Regions from separate parts of the Faecalibacterium sp. I3-3-89 genome, predicted to be linked through region 2. Evidence: predicted binding sites of a transcription regulator. Region 2 holds the regulator's gene; each other region holds the start of a gene.
What was found. The regulator Rex, encoded in region 2, represses fermentation and respiration genes when NADH is low (regulators of the CRP and FNR family bind a similar motif). The targets are predictions, from matches to a motif close to ATTGTTAANNNNTTAACAAT.
Positions count from the first base shown of each region.

Region 1 (4,577 bases), 410 kb from region 2:
GAGCAGGGTGGCGGGGACCGCACCGATGAAGGGGCCGAAGAAGGGGATGACGTTGGTGACGCCGATGATGACGGATACCAGCAGAGCGCTGGGGAACTTGAAGACGATGCAGGCAAAGTAGCAGAGCACGCCAATGATGGCAGAGTCCAGAATCTTGCCGTTGATGAAGCCGCCGAACATCCGGTCTGCGTAAAGGACTTCTTCCTGAATGAGCTGCGCCCAGCGGGGCTTGAAGATGCTGTAAAGGATCATCTTGGCCTGCTTGACAAGTTTTTTGCGGCTGGCCAGCAGGTAGACCGCGACGATAAGGCCGATGAGCAGGTTCTTGAACCACATCACCACGTTTATGACGCCCACGCCCACGCTGCTCAGGATGCCCTGCAGGTTTTGGAGGGAGGGCAGCAGGGTGGTGCGCAGAGAGGCCAGATTGCTCGTGATGGCATCGTAAGCGTCGTTAAAGTAGCCCATCAGGGTCGCATTGTCCAGAAAGACGTCCTGCGTGTTGACCCACCGCATGAAGCGGGCGATGCTGGTCTGGGCCGTGTAGTAGAGGGAGGTGACGCTGGAGATGACCTGCGGCACCACCATCATCACCAGCGCGTAGACCACCAGAATGCCGAAGAGCAGGGTGGCAGCGATGGCCAGCATATTGGCCAGACCGTGCATCTTCTGGGGGAAGATGCGGTGCAGAAAGTTCTCGATGGTGTTGCACACCGGCTTGAGCAGGTAGGCGATGACCGCACCATAGATGAAGGGCATCAGGATGCCGGTCATGGTGGAGACGGCGTCGCCGAAGCCGTCGAAGCGGTAGATGAAGAAGAAAAAGAGGATGCTCAGGCTTATCGCACCAAAGCCCGCCAACATTCCGTAGATGTAGGGCTTGATGTGCGGTTTTTTGTCCATCATGTGAGACTCCATTCCTGCCGCAGACGGCAGGAGCCGATACGGCGATGTTTAGATTTTGTTGCTGCGGCGCCAGATGTGCATCTTCTCGGCCTCTTTGATGAGCTGCTCACGGAAGTCGGGGTGTGCCACGTTGATGAGGGCCTCAGCCTTCTCCCAAGTGGTCAGGCCCTTGAGGTTGACGCAGCCGTACTCGGTGCAGAGATAATGCAGGTTGGCGCGGGTGTCGGTGATGATGCTGCCATTTTCCAGCGTGGGACGGATGCGGCTCTCCAGCTGGCCGGTCTTTTTATTAAAGAAGGTGGAGGACAGGCAGATGAAGCTCTTGCCGCCCTTGGAGAGGTAGGCACCCAGCACGAAGTCCAGCTGGCCGCCTGCACCGGAGATGTGCTTGATACCGGCGCTCTCCGCGTTCACCTGACCAAACAGGTCGATGTCCACCGCATTGTTGATGGAGATGAAGTTGTCCAGTGCGGAGATGCTGCGGATGTCGTTGGTGTAATCGACGGGGGCGGACATACACTCGGGATTGTTGTTGAGGTAGTCGTACATCTTCTGGGTGCCGGCACCGAAGGCGTAGACCTGACGGCCCTTGTCCAGCTGCTTGTGTGCGCCGGTGATCTTGCCGGCCTTAGCGATGTCCACAAAGGCATCGACGTACATCTCCGTGTGGACGCCGAGGTCCTTCAGGTCGCTCTGGGCGATGAGGCTGCCGATGGCGTTGGGCATACCGCCGATGCCCAGCTGCAGGCAGGCACCATTGGGGATCTGGGGCACGACGAGATTTGCGACCTTCAGATCGACCTCAGAAGCGGGGCCGGCAGCGGCCATCTGGCCAATGGGCGGGTTGCTGCCCTCCACGATGCCGGTGACCCGGGAGACGTGGACGCAGTTCTCCATGCCGCCGAGGCAGCGGGGCATATTGGTGTTGACTTCGACGACGATCTTCTTGGCCTTCTCGCAGACAGCGCCCAGATGAGAAGCGCTGGGGCCGAAGTTGAAGTAGCCGTGCTCGTCCATCGGCGTCACCTGAAAGACGGCGACATCCAGCGGGTCGGGGCTTTCGCGGTAATAGCGGGGAAGCTCAGAATACCGGATGGGGGAGTAGAACGAAAAGCCCTGTGCGATGGCCTTGCGCTCGATGCCGCCCATATGCCAGCTGTTCCAGGTCATGTGGGCAGCAGGATCGTCGATCTGGAAGATCTCGGGCACCCACATCAGGATGCCGCCGCGGAAGTTGACATTCTCCAGCTCCGGCAGGCGCTTTGCAAGGGCGGCGTCCACGGCCACAGGGGTGTTGACACACCAGCCGTAGTCCACCCAGTCGCCGCTCTTGACCAGCGCGGCAGCCTGCTCGGCGGTCATCTTTTTCTGCGCGTACATTTCCTTAAAATCCATTATAAACCATCCTCTCCTATAATAACATAAAAGAATTGTAAATTTACCATTTACATTCCTGCGGAACAAAGATCTTTGCCGGAAATTTACCGTTCGTTTCCAGTTTTGACACCGGCTTATCACATCCCGGCGGTATCCTTGGAAACAGCAGGACGGATGCCTCCGGCAGAGGCAGACTTGCTCAACTTAGTTATAACATTAACAAAGAGCAGAATCAAGCCCCCTTTCGCAAAAAATAGCCCTACGGACAAGGTGACTAAAAATCTTAGCAATTTGTGGGGATAATTTGGTACGACAAAAACAAATTTTTTTGAAAAAAGACTTGATAAAATTTTGACAATATGGTTTACTTAATGTGTACCAAGACAAAGCGCCCCAGTGTGACGTTAATTGACTAAAAATTAACGATGTTGCGAGGGGCGTATGCCTCGATACTTGAAGCGGGAACTGAAAAGTGCTATCATGGCAACACCAAATTGCGCTTTTCCAAAGCGCGGCGATAAAGGAGACCATACCGATGGCAACAGCAGTTTACCCCGGGTCCTTCGACCCGGTCACGAGAGGACATCTCGACATCATCAAGCGGGCAGCAAAGATCAACGACCACCTCATTGTGGCAGTGCTCATCAACAGCGCGAAGAACCCTCTGTTCACCGTAGAGGAGCGGGTGGCGCTGCTGCAGGAGTGCTGCAAGGACATCCCGAATGTGACGGTGGAGAGCTTTGACGGCCTGACCGTGGAGTTCGCCAAGAAGCGCCACGCCTCGGTGATGGTGCGGGGCCTGCGGGCCGTGACGGATTTCGAAAACGAGATCCAGCTGGCGCAGACCAACCACGCACTGATGCCCGGCATCGAGACCATGTTCCTCGCCACCAGCATCAAGTGGAGCTACCTTTCCTCCACCATCGTCAAGGAGGCTGCCCGCTACGGCAGCAACATCTCCAAGTTCGTGACGCCCAACGTAGAAGCGGCCATCCACGCGAAAGTGGAGCAACTTCAGGCAGAAGGAAAGACCATCTGATCCCTTTTATCATGCAGAAAGGCTCTCGGGCCTTTTGATAGATCGTTTTACGAAAACCCCGTAAATATACACATTTCAGGAGGCTATTAACATGAAAAAAATTGTTATCGCATCTGCCTGCCGTACCGCTATTGGTAAGTTTGGCGGCACTCTGGCAAACGTCCCTGCTGCTGAGCTTGGCTCCATCGTCATCAAGGAAGCTCTGAACCGTGCAAACGTGAAGCCTGAGCAGGTCGATCATGTTTACATGGGCTGCGTCATTCAGGCTGGTCTGGGCCAGAACGTCGCCCGTCAGGCTTCCCTGAAGGCTGGCCTGCCCATCGAGACCCCCGCCGTCACCGTCAACGTGGTCTGCGGCTCTGGTCTGAACTGCGTCAACATGGCTGCTCAGATGATCGAGGCTGGCGATGCTGACATCGTGGTCGCAGGCGGCATGGAGAACATGGATATGGCTCCCTTCGCCCTGCAGAAGGCCCGCTACGGCTACCGCATGGGTTCTCCCATGGGCAAGAGCGAGCTGGTCGATACCATGGTCAACGATGCACTGTGGGATGCCTGCGGCTTCAACAAGCACATGGGCATGACCGCTGAGAATGTCTGCAGCAACGAGACCTATCAGAAGAAGTACGGCTACAGCCCCATCACCCGTGAGCAGCTGGATGAGTTCTCCTACAACAGCCAGATCAAGGCTGACAAGGCCATCAAGGACGGCGCATTCAAGGACGAGATCGTTCCTGTCGTCATCAAGGGCAAGAAGGGCGACACCGTGTTCGATACCGATGAAGGCCCCCGTCTGACCCCGGTCGAGAAGCTGGGCACCCTGAAGCCCGCCTTCACCAAGGACGGCATCGTGACCGCTGGCAACTCTTCTGCTATCAACGATGGCGCTGCTGCTCTGGTCGTCATGAGCGAGGAGAAGGCTAAGGAGCTGGGCATCAAGCCTCTGGCTACTTGGGTCGCAGGTGCTCTGGCAGGCGTCGAGCCTGAGGTCATGGGTCTCGGCCCCATCGCTGCCACCAAGAAGGTCATGGCAAAGACCGGCCTGACCGTTGATGATATGGATCTGATCGAGGCCAACGAGGCATTCGCAGCTCAGTCCATCGCAGTCGGCGAGGCTCTGGGCTTCGACAAGGACAAGCTGAACGTCAACGGCGGCGCCATCGCTCTGGGCCACCCGGTCGGCGCTTCCGGCGCTCGTATCCTCGTCACCCTGCTGTATGCTATGAAGCATCGTGGTGCAAAGAAGGGTCTGGCT
Region 1 covers NZ_CP094468.1:880,841-885,417, forward strand. The annotation lists gene MTP38_RS04190 (AI-2E family transporter) at 1-906, opposite strand, end outside; gene MTP38_RS04195 (butyryl-CoA:acetate CoA-transferase) at 955-2,301, opposite strand; gene coaD (pantetheine-phosphate adenylyltransferase) at 2,819-3,322, shown strand; gene MTP38_RS04205 (acetyl-CoA C-acetyltransferase) at 3,414-4,577, shown strand, end outside.
Region 1: the regulator Rex is predicted to act here: its motif matches at 2,623-2,642, upstream of coaD (pantetheine-phosphate adenylyltransferase).

Region 2 (4,577 bases):
AACGGGATGGCTTTGAAGACGACGAAGCCGATGATCCAAGGGATCAGATAGAACAGGCCCTGCCATTTGTCAACGAACTTCTGGGCCGGGGTACGCCCGATAGAGGGCGCTTTGCTTTCTTTCATCCGGGAATCCTCCTTTTGTAAGGATAATCTCTCGTGCACCGCAATCATTTGGACATACTTTTGTCAAAAAAATGTCATCGCTGTCTTGCGAAAAAGGGGCATCCGTCCGTAGGTGGAAAGGATGCCCCCTTGCAAGACCCTTTTTATGCGGTGCGGCCCGTACGAACACCGCGCGTGCGCGGGCCGCGAGAGGTCTGTGAGGCGGAAATTAGACGGTATAGCCGACTGCGTCCATGCCGTCCAGCAGGGTATCGACCAGATCAGCGCCGGAGACGTTGTCGTAATCCAGAGAGTCGAAGACCTCCTGATAGACGCCGGTGCCGGTAGCCTTCAGGTCGTTGGACTCGAACAGGGGGTCGAGCTGGTTGGAAACGAAGGCCATGACCTTGCCGTTTGCCTCAGCGACCAGCTCCTTGACAGCGCCGGCAGCCTGAGCAGCAGCCAGACCAGCCTTGGAAGCGGGGATGCCGCACTCAGAACCCATGATGGAAGCGCCCTCTTCCTCGTTCAGCAGGAAGTTGATGAGGGTAGCTGCTTCTGCGGGGTGTGCGCAGGTCTTGGTGATGGCCAGACCCATGGAGACCTTGGAGAAGCCGCCGTTGTAATCGCCGAACTTGATCTCGTCGCCGACAGTGAAGCCAGCCTTGTTCTCTTCGTCCAGAGCGTCAGCGTACTTGGTAGCGGAGGAGTCCCACTCGAAGCAGCCAGCCAGCTTGCCGGTGATCCACTCGTTGGACTGGTGAGCAGCGTTATCGCCGTTGGAGCCGTAGTAGGTGGGCAGGCTCATGATGACGTGGCCCTCGACGAGGCTCTTGATGAAGTCGATGCCCTCGGCGATCTGGTCAGCGTCGTAGTTCAGGGTGGAGGTGGTGGGGTCTGCCCAGTCCTTGCCGTACTTGGACTCGAGGTAGAAGACCATCAGGATCATACGGTCGTATGCGCCCAGATGCAGGGGATAGTAGTCATCGCCCAGCTTCTCCTGGAAGGTCTTGCCGGCAGCCATCAGCTCGTCCAGAGTAGTGGGGTAGGAGATGCCGGCCTTGTCGAAGGTGGTCTTGTTCCAGTAGAAGATACGGCCAGTCATGGAGACGGGCACGCACTGCTGGGCGTTTGCCACATTGCAGGCAGCCAGCTTGGCCTCATCCCACTGGGTCAGGTCGAGGTAATCCGTGACGCTGTTCAGGTCGATGAAGGTCTGGCCGCTCTTAGAATAGTTGTACAGCCAGTTCCAGTTGATCTGGCAGACATCCTCAGCGACGCCGCCTGCGAACTTGGTGGACATGGTATCCTCCCAGCCGGACCATGCAGCGAAGGTGGGGTTGATGGTGATGGTGCTGTTCTTAGCCATGAAAGCCTTGATGGCCTCCTGATAGGCGTTGTGACGAGACTCGCCGCCCCACCAGCTCATGGTCAGGGTGACGGGGTCAGAAGACAGGCCGGCCACGGATGCTGCGGAAGCAGCAGTGGAAGTGGCGGTAGAGCCAGCGTTGCCAGAGCCGCCGCATGCGGCCAGAAGGCCGGCAGCGCCCACAGCGCCGGAGACCTTCAGAAAGTCACGACGAGAAATTGCCTTGCTCATTTTCGTTCTCCTCCTAATGTAAAAAAACAACTGCTTGCACGGACACCTCTGCAAAGCATCCGTTGTATACAAATATGATACCAAAGGCAAGAAGAAAAAGAAAGATGCAAATTGTAGGGATAGCGGCAGAAAACGAACAAATATTGCGCTTATTTTTTGCACGGTTTTGACGTCATTGCCATAATGAATAAACTTGCGGCCAAAAACTGTGCAACTTGTATACTTCAACGATTTGCATAGAAAACTGGGATGCAACAGGGAAAGAATGGCCGGATTTGCAAGAATTTTGTAACCAAGTCATATTTTGCCGAATGGACGTTGTATACATCAAAAGCGACGATGACAGAAACTTCCGGCCATGAACTGATATATCAATAGCGCAAAAAACGTGCGAATCGGGCCTTGGCTGATATATCACGGATGAAGAAAAGATACAAAAAATGCCGCCCGGCGTGCGGACGGCATGAAATCAGGGAAAACGATCATCGGCGGGCGGCATAGAAAGCGCGGCGCTCCCGGAAATAGCACTGGGGGCACATGCTGACGTACTGGACGTCGTTCTGAAGGTCGATGGCCACCTGCTCGCCTTCAAAGACGAAGCGGCCGTTGACCTTGCGGCAGTTGCAGGTGGCCTTGCGGCCGCAGGCGCAGATGGTCTTCATCTCCTCGATGGTGTGGGCCAGCTCCAGCAGACGGGTGGAGCCGGGGAAGCCCTTGAGGGAGAAGTCGGAGCGCAGGCCGTAGCAGATGACCGGGATGTTCAGCTCCACCGTCACCATGAACAGCTGCTCGGCCTGTGCGGCGGTAAAGAACTGGCTCTCGTCGCAGAGCACGCAGGCCAGAGGCTTGCCCTCGCTGCTGGCGGCCCGGACGGCCTCCACGAGGTCCATATCCGGCGGCACCAGCAGGTCGGCGGGGCGGCGGACGCCCAGACGGCTCACGAGGTCGCCGCTGCCCTTGGTGTCCACCTTCGGTTTGAGGATGAACACCCGCATCCCCTGCTCCTCATAGTTGTGGGCCACCTGCATCAGCGCGGTGCTCTTACCGCTGTTCATTGCGCCGTAACGGAAATAAAGCTTTGCCATGTCGAAAAAATCTCCTCATGAAAGGACCCTCCCAGCCAGAGCCTGACGGAGAGGGTCGGCATTTTGCAGTAAGATGGCTCAGTCCTGATTGCGCAGCCGGTAGCCGAGGCTCATCAGGCTGTCGCCGAGATGGACGTTCTCCACGACGACATCGGGGTAGGACACCGACAGGTCGTAGTGGGAGAAGTTCCAGAAGCCCTGGATCCCCAGCGCCACCAGACGGCCACTGATCTCCTCTGCGCCGCTGCGGGGCAGACAGAGGACGGCCACCTCGGGGTGATGCTCGGCGCAGAACGTCTCCAGCTCATCGATGTGGAGGATCTGGATGCCGTTGATCTCCTTGCCAACCTCGTCGGGGGCGTTGTCGAAGGCGGCGATGAGCTTATAGCCGTTGGTGTCGGTGGTGATAAAGCGGCTCACGGCCTTGCCCAGACGGCCGCAGCCGATGAGGATGGTGGGCAGACGGTCACCGTTGCCGAAGAGCAGGTCCTCAAGGATGTTCAGCAGGTTCTCTACCGAATAGCCGATGCCTTGACGGCCATTCACATCGCCGATGCAGTTGAAGTCCTGCCGCACCTGCGAGGCGGTGGTGCCCATCTGGGCGGCCAGCTCGCGGGACGAGATGCTGGTGATGCCGTCGTTTTTCAGGGTGCGCAGGTAGCGATAGTATTTGGGCAGGCGCTTGATGACGGGCAGGGAAGCTTTGCCGGGAGTATTCATAGGGAGTTCTCCTTTCTTTTTGTCCGCAGGATCGCCGGGGGGAGAGGTGCGCAGCGGCAGGGCGCTCCGGCAAGGAATAGATGTGTACTTTTCCGTACAATAATGATACTTATTTGACAATCTTATCTCTAGTATAAAGTATACATCGTGAAGCGAGAATGTCAAATCCTTTGGCGCAATTTTTTGCAAAAGCAAAGAAATCTTTGCCGAAGCATAACCGACAGGAATGCCGGACAAGCTGAAATGAAGCAAAAAGGAGGGCGCAGAGAATGGCACAGGAAGAGAAAAATATCCCCGTGGAGCAGCAGCGATTGGAAAAAGAGCAGATCGAGGACATGGGCAGCGTCTACCGCACCCGGGGCGCTCACGCCATCCACTGTCTGACTGTCATCGGGCAGGTGGAGGGCCATGTGGAAGCCCCGCAGGGCCAGAAGACCACCAAGTATGAGCACGTCATCCCCCAGCTGGTGGCTGTGCAGGAAGACCCTGCCATCGAGGGGCTGCTGGTGCTGCTCAACACCGTGGGCGGAGATGTGGAGGCCGGGCTTGCGCTGGCCGAACTCATCGCCAGCATCTCGAAGCCCAGTGCGGCGGTGGTGCTGGGCGGAGGCCACTCCATCGGCATCCCGCTGGCCGTCAGCGCCCAGCGGAGTTTCATCGTGCCCACCGCCACCATGACGGTCCACCCCGTCCGCCACTCGGGGATGATCTTGGGCGTACCCCAGACCATGCGCTGGTTCGAGCAGATGCAGGAGCGGATCACCGGCTTCGTCGCGGCCCACAGCGGCATCTCGGAAAAGCGGTACACCGAGCTGATGATGCGCACCGGCGAGCTGGTCATGGATGTGGGTACCGTGCTGGACGGCCGGAAAGCCGTGCGGGAAAAGCTCATCGACGAGCTGGGCGGGCTGTCGGATGCGCTGGCGTGGCTCTACCGAGAAATCGAGGGGAAATAAATTGCCATTTGACTTTTCCCGTGGTACAATGAAAGAATCGAATCGTATCGGGATTCTTCCATCGTCACCGACAGAGCCGCCTCGGGCGCGCCCTGCTTCTATATATAGGATA
Region 2 covers NZ_CP094468.1:468,964-473,540, forward strand. The annotation lists gene MTP38_RS02230 (carbohydrate ABC transporter permease) at 1-125, opposite strand, end outside; gene MTP38_RS02235 (ABC transporter substrate-binding protein) at 334-1,704, opposite strand; gene MTP38_RS02240 (thymidine kinase) at 2,187-2,789, opposite strand; gene MTP38_RS02245 (redox-sensing transcriptional repressor Rex) at 2,868-3,509, opposite strand; gene MTP38_RS02250 (ClpP family protease) at 3,779-4,465, shown strand.

Region 3 (4,577 bases), 560 kb from region 2:
GGTGCAGATGCTGACAGAAAACGGCAGCGCCGCCCTCCTGACACCGGAGCTGCTGTTCCGGCTGGGGCTGTGCTGCGTGGGTGTGCTGGGGGGCTTGTGCGCCGTGCGGTGCTGCCGTGCTGGACAGGGTGCATAAACCCATCAGCAGCCGGTTGGTTGAATTGCTCAAAACAGCACACCTTTCCCGGATAAAATAGTACAAAAGCAAAAAAGTGTGAAAACGACTTGTTAATTTTTTGGCAGGCACTTGAAACTTTTGCCGTTTTGGTCTAAAATAAGAGTACCGTGAATTATCCGAATCAGGGTAAGAAACATTTAGGAGGTACTATTAACATGGCTGTTAGAGTTGCTATCAATGGTTTTGGTCGTATTGGCCGTCTGGCTTTCCGTCAGATGTTTGATGCTGAGGGTTACGAGGTCGTCGCTATCAACGACCTGACCAGCCCCAAGATGCTGGCTCACCTGCTGAAGTACGATACCGCTCAGGGTTCCTTCTGCGGCAAGATCGGCGAGAACAAGCACACCGTCGAGGCTACCGAGGATTCCATCATTGTCGATGGCAAGGAGATCAAGATCTACGCTGTCAAGGACGCTAAGGATGCTCCTTGGGGCGAGCTGAACGTCGATGTCGTTCTGGAGTGCACCGGCTTCTACACCAGCAAGGAGAAGAGCATGGCTCACATTCAGGCTGGCGCTAAGAAGGTCGTTATCTCTGCTCCCGCAGGCAACGACCTGAAGACCATCGTTTACTCCGTCAACGAGAAGACCCTGACCAAGGAAGATCAGGTCATCTCTGCTGCTTCCTGCACCACCAACTGCCTGGCTCCTATGGCCGACACCCTGAACAAGACCTACCCCATCGTCTCCGGCATCATGACCACCGTTCATGCTTACACCGGCGATCAGATGATCCTGGATGGTCCTCAGCGCAAGGGCGACCTGCGCCGTGCTCGCGCTGGCGCACAGAACATCGTCCCCAACAGCACCGGTGCTGCTAAGGCCATCGGTCTGGTCATTCCCGAGCTGAACGGCAAGCTGATCGGCTCTGCTCAGCGTGTGCCTGTCCCCACCGGCTCCACCACCATTCTGGTCGCAGTCGTCAAGGGCAAGGACGTCACCAAGGAGTCCATCAACGCTGCTATGAAGGCTGCTACTTCTGAGTCCTTCGGCTACAACGAGGATCAGATCGTTTCCTCCGATGTCATCGGTATGCGTTACGGCTCTCTGTTCGATTCCACCCAGACCATGGTCGCTAAGATCGACGACGACACCTATCAGGTTCAGGTCGTGTCTTGGTACGACAACGAGAACTCCTACACCTCTCAGATGGTCCGTACCATTAAGTACTTCGCTGAGAACTGCTAATCACAGCTCTACGCTCAAAAGTGCTTGAGGTGTCGTGCTGAAAAGCACGGATGCCAATAAGTGAGTCCGACACCCTTTCTTCTGCGGGTCTCCGCAGAGGGAAGGGTGTTTTTTGTTTATCCTTGCTTGCTGTTCGGCCTGCTTCATGATACAATAAAACAGAAGCCGTCGAACATTTTATAGTTGTGTCGTAGGAGCGAAAGCCATGAGAGCATTCGAAAAACTGAACATTGCCGTTGCGGGCACAGGCTATGTCGGCCTGTCCATCGCCACCCTGCTGAGCCAGCACCACCATGTCACCGCTGTGGACATCGTGCCGGAGAAGGTGGAGCAGATCAACCACAAAAAGTCTCCCATTCAGGATGACTACATTGAACGATACCTTGCGGAAAAGGATCTCGACCTGACCGCTACGCTGGACGGGAAAGCGGCCTACCGGGATGCGGACTTCGTGGTCATTGCCGCCCCGACCAACTACGACAGCCGGAAGAACTTCTTCGATACCTCTGCGGTGGAGGCGGTCATCCAGCTGGTGATGAAGGTGAACCCCGAGGCCATCATGGTCATCAAGTCCACCATCCCGGTGGGCTTCACGGCTTCGGTTCGGGAAAAATATCAGTGCAGGAACATCATCTTCAGCCCGGAGTTTCTGCGGGAGTCCAAAGCGCTGTATGACAATCTCTACCCCAGCCGCATCATCGTGGGTACGGATATGCAGGACGACCGCCTTGTGGAGGCGGCCCACACCTTCGCCCATCTGCTGCAGGAGGGGGCCATCAAGAAAGATGTCGAGACCCTCTTCATGGGCTTCACAGAGGCAGAGGCCGTCAAACTGTTTGCAAACACATATCTGGCGCTCCGCGTCTCCTTCTTCAACGAGCTGGACACCTATGCCGAGATGAAGGGCCTTGACACCCAGAAGATCATCGAGGGCGTCTGCCTCGACCCCCGCATCGGCACACATTATAATAACCCCAGCTTCGGCTACGGCGGCTACTGCCTGCCCAAGGACACAAAGCAGCTTCTCGCCAACTACGCCGACGTGCCCGAGAACCTCATCGAGGCCATTGTGGAGTCCAACCGCACCCGCAAGGACTTTATCGCCGACCGGGTGCTTCAGATGGCGGGCTACTACAGCTATGGGGAGGAGAACGAGTACGACGCAAGGGAAGAGAAACCCTGCGTCATCGGCGTCTACCGCCTGACCATGAAGGCGAACTCCGACAACTTCCGGCAGTCCTCCATTCAGGGCGTCATGAAGCGGATCAAGGCCAAGGGCGCGACCGTCATCATCTACGAGCCGACGCTGGAGAACGGCACGACCTTCTTTGGCAGCGAGGTGGTAAACGACCTTGAGGCGTTCAAAAAGCGGAGTCAGGCCATCATTGCCAACCGCTATGACAGCTGCCTTGATGATGTACAGGAGAAGGTCTACACCCGCGACCTGTTCCGGAGAGACTGAGCCTCGCAGCCCGGCCTTGCCGGGCGGACGCGGGATGGAAAGGCTGCTCTTTGTCAAGCCACTGTCAAAATAGACACAATTCCAGAATATCCCGGGAAAAGTTTGTTAATAAATTATCCATCCGCCGTCCTTGCAATACACACACATTTTGTTTATAATAGTGTCATAGGGGTCAAGGCCCCGAGAGTGAGCGAAATTCGATTCCGAAGAATGAATTGAGAGGAGAATAATCACTATGGGTTTAGGTAAAAAGACGATCGACGATCAGAACTACTGCGGCAAGAAGGTCCTTGTCCGCTGCGATTTCAACGTCCCCATGAAGGACGGCGTCATCACCAACGAGAACCGTATCAATGCGGCTCTGCCCACCATCCAGAAGCTGGTCAATGACGGCGCAAAGGTCATCCTGTGCAGCCATCTGGGCAAGCCGAAGAACGGCCCCGAGGCAAAGTTCAGCCTCGCACCCGTTGCTGTGGCTCTGAGCGCAAAGCTGGGCAAGACCGTCGTGTTTGCTGACGACGACAACGTCGTGGGCGAGAATGCAAAGGCTGCTGTCGCTGCCATGAACAACGGCGACGTCGTCCTGCTGCAGAACACCCGTTTCCGCAAGGAAGAGACCAAGAACATCCCCGAGTTCTCTCAGGAGCTGGCTTCTCTGGCCGACGCTTATGTTGACGATGCATTCGGCAGCTGCCACCGTGCACACTGCTCCACCGCAGGCGTCACCGACTACATCAAGGACACCGCTGTCGGCTACCTGATGGAGAAGGAGATCAAGTACCTCGGCAACGCCGTGAACGATCCCGTCCGTCCCTTCACCGCCATTCTGGGCGGCGCAAAGGTCGCTGACAAGCTGAATGTCATCTCCAACCTGCTGGAGAAGGTCGATACCCTCATCATCGGCGGCGGCATGGCCTATACCTTCATCAAGGCACAGGGCTATGAGGTCGGCAAGAGCCTGTGCGACGACTCCAAGCTGGACTACTGCAAGGAGATGATGGCAAAGGCTCAGGAGAAGGGCGTCAAGCTGCTCCTGCCCGTCGATACTGCCTGTGTCGAGAACTTCCCTGACCCCATCGACGCTCCCGTCGAGACCACCGTTGTCCCTGTCACCGCCATCCCGGCTGACATGGAGGGCTGCGACATCGGCCCCGAGACCATGAAGCTGTTCGCCGATGCGGTCAAGGCTTCCAAGACCGTCGTCTGGAACGGCCCCATGGGCGTCTTCGAGAACCCGACTCTGGCAGCCGGCACTCTGGCTGTGGCCAAGGCAATGGCTGAGAGCGACGCTACCACCGTCATCGGCGGCGGCGACAGCGCAGCAGCTGTCCAGCAGATGGGTCTGGGCGACAAGATGACCCACATCTCCACCGGCGGCGGCGCTTCTCTGGAGTATCTGGAGGGCAAGGAGCTGCCCGGCATCGCAGTCATCCAGAACGCATAATTCCGGCATCATAAACGGGTGCGGCGGCTGTTTCGCCGCCGCACCTTTCTGTTTTTATCAATAAGAAGGTAAGGAGAACATATCATGGATAAGGCAAAGCGCAAGGCTATCATTGCTGGCAACTGGAAGATGAACAAGACCGCCTCCGAGGCTGCTGTTCTGGTGGACGAGCTGATCCCCGCCGTCAAGGACGCATCCTGCGAGGTCGTCATCTGCACTCCCTACACCGATCTGGTCACGGCTGTGGCAAAGACCAAGGGCACCAACATCCATGTTGGCGCTGAAAACGTCCACTTCGAGAAGTCC
Region 3 covers NZ_CP094468.1:1,031,410-1,035,986, forward strand. The annotation lists gene MTP38_RS04825 (hypothetical protein) at 1-136, shown strand, start outside; gene gap (type I glyceraldehyde-3-phosphate dehydrogenase) at 334-1,365, shown strand; gene MTP38_RS04835 (nucleotide sugar dehydrogenase) at 1,589-2,827, shown strand; gene MTP38_RS04840 (phosphoglycerate kinase) at 3,063-4,271, shown strand; gene tpiA (triose-phosphate isomerase) at 4,356-4,577, shown strand, end outside.
Region 3: the regulator Rex is predicted to act here: its motif matches at 2,929-2,948, upstream of MTP38_RS04840 (phosphoglycerate kinase).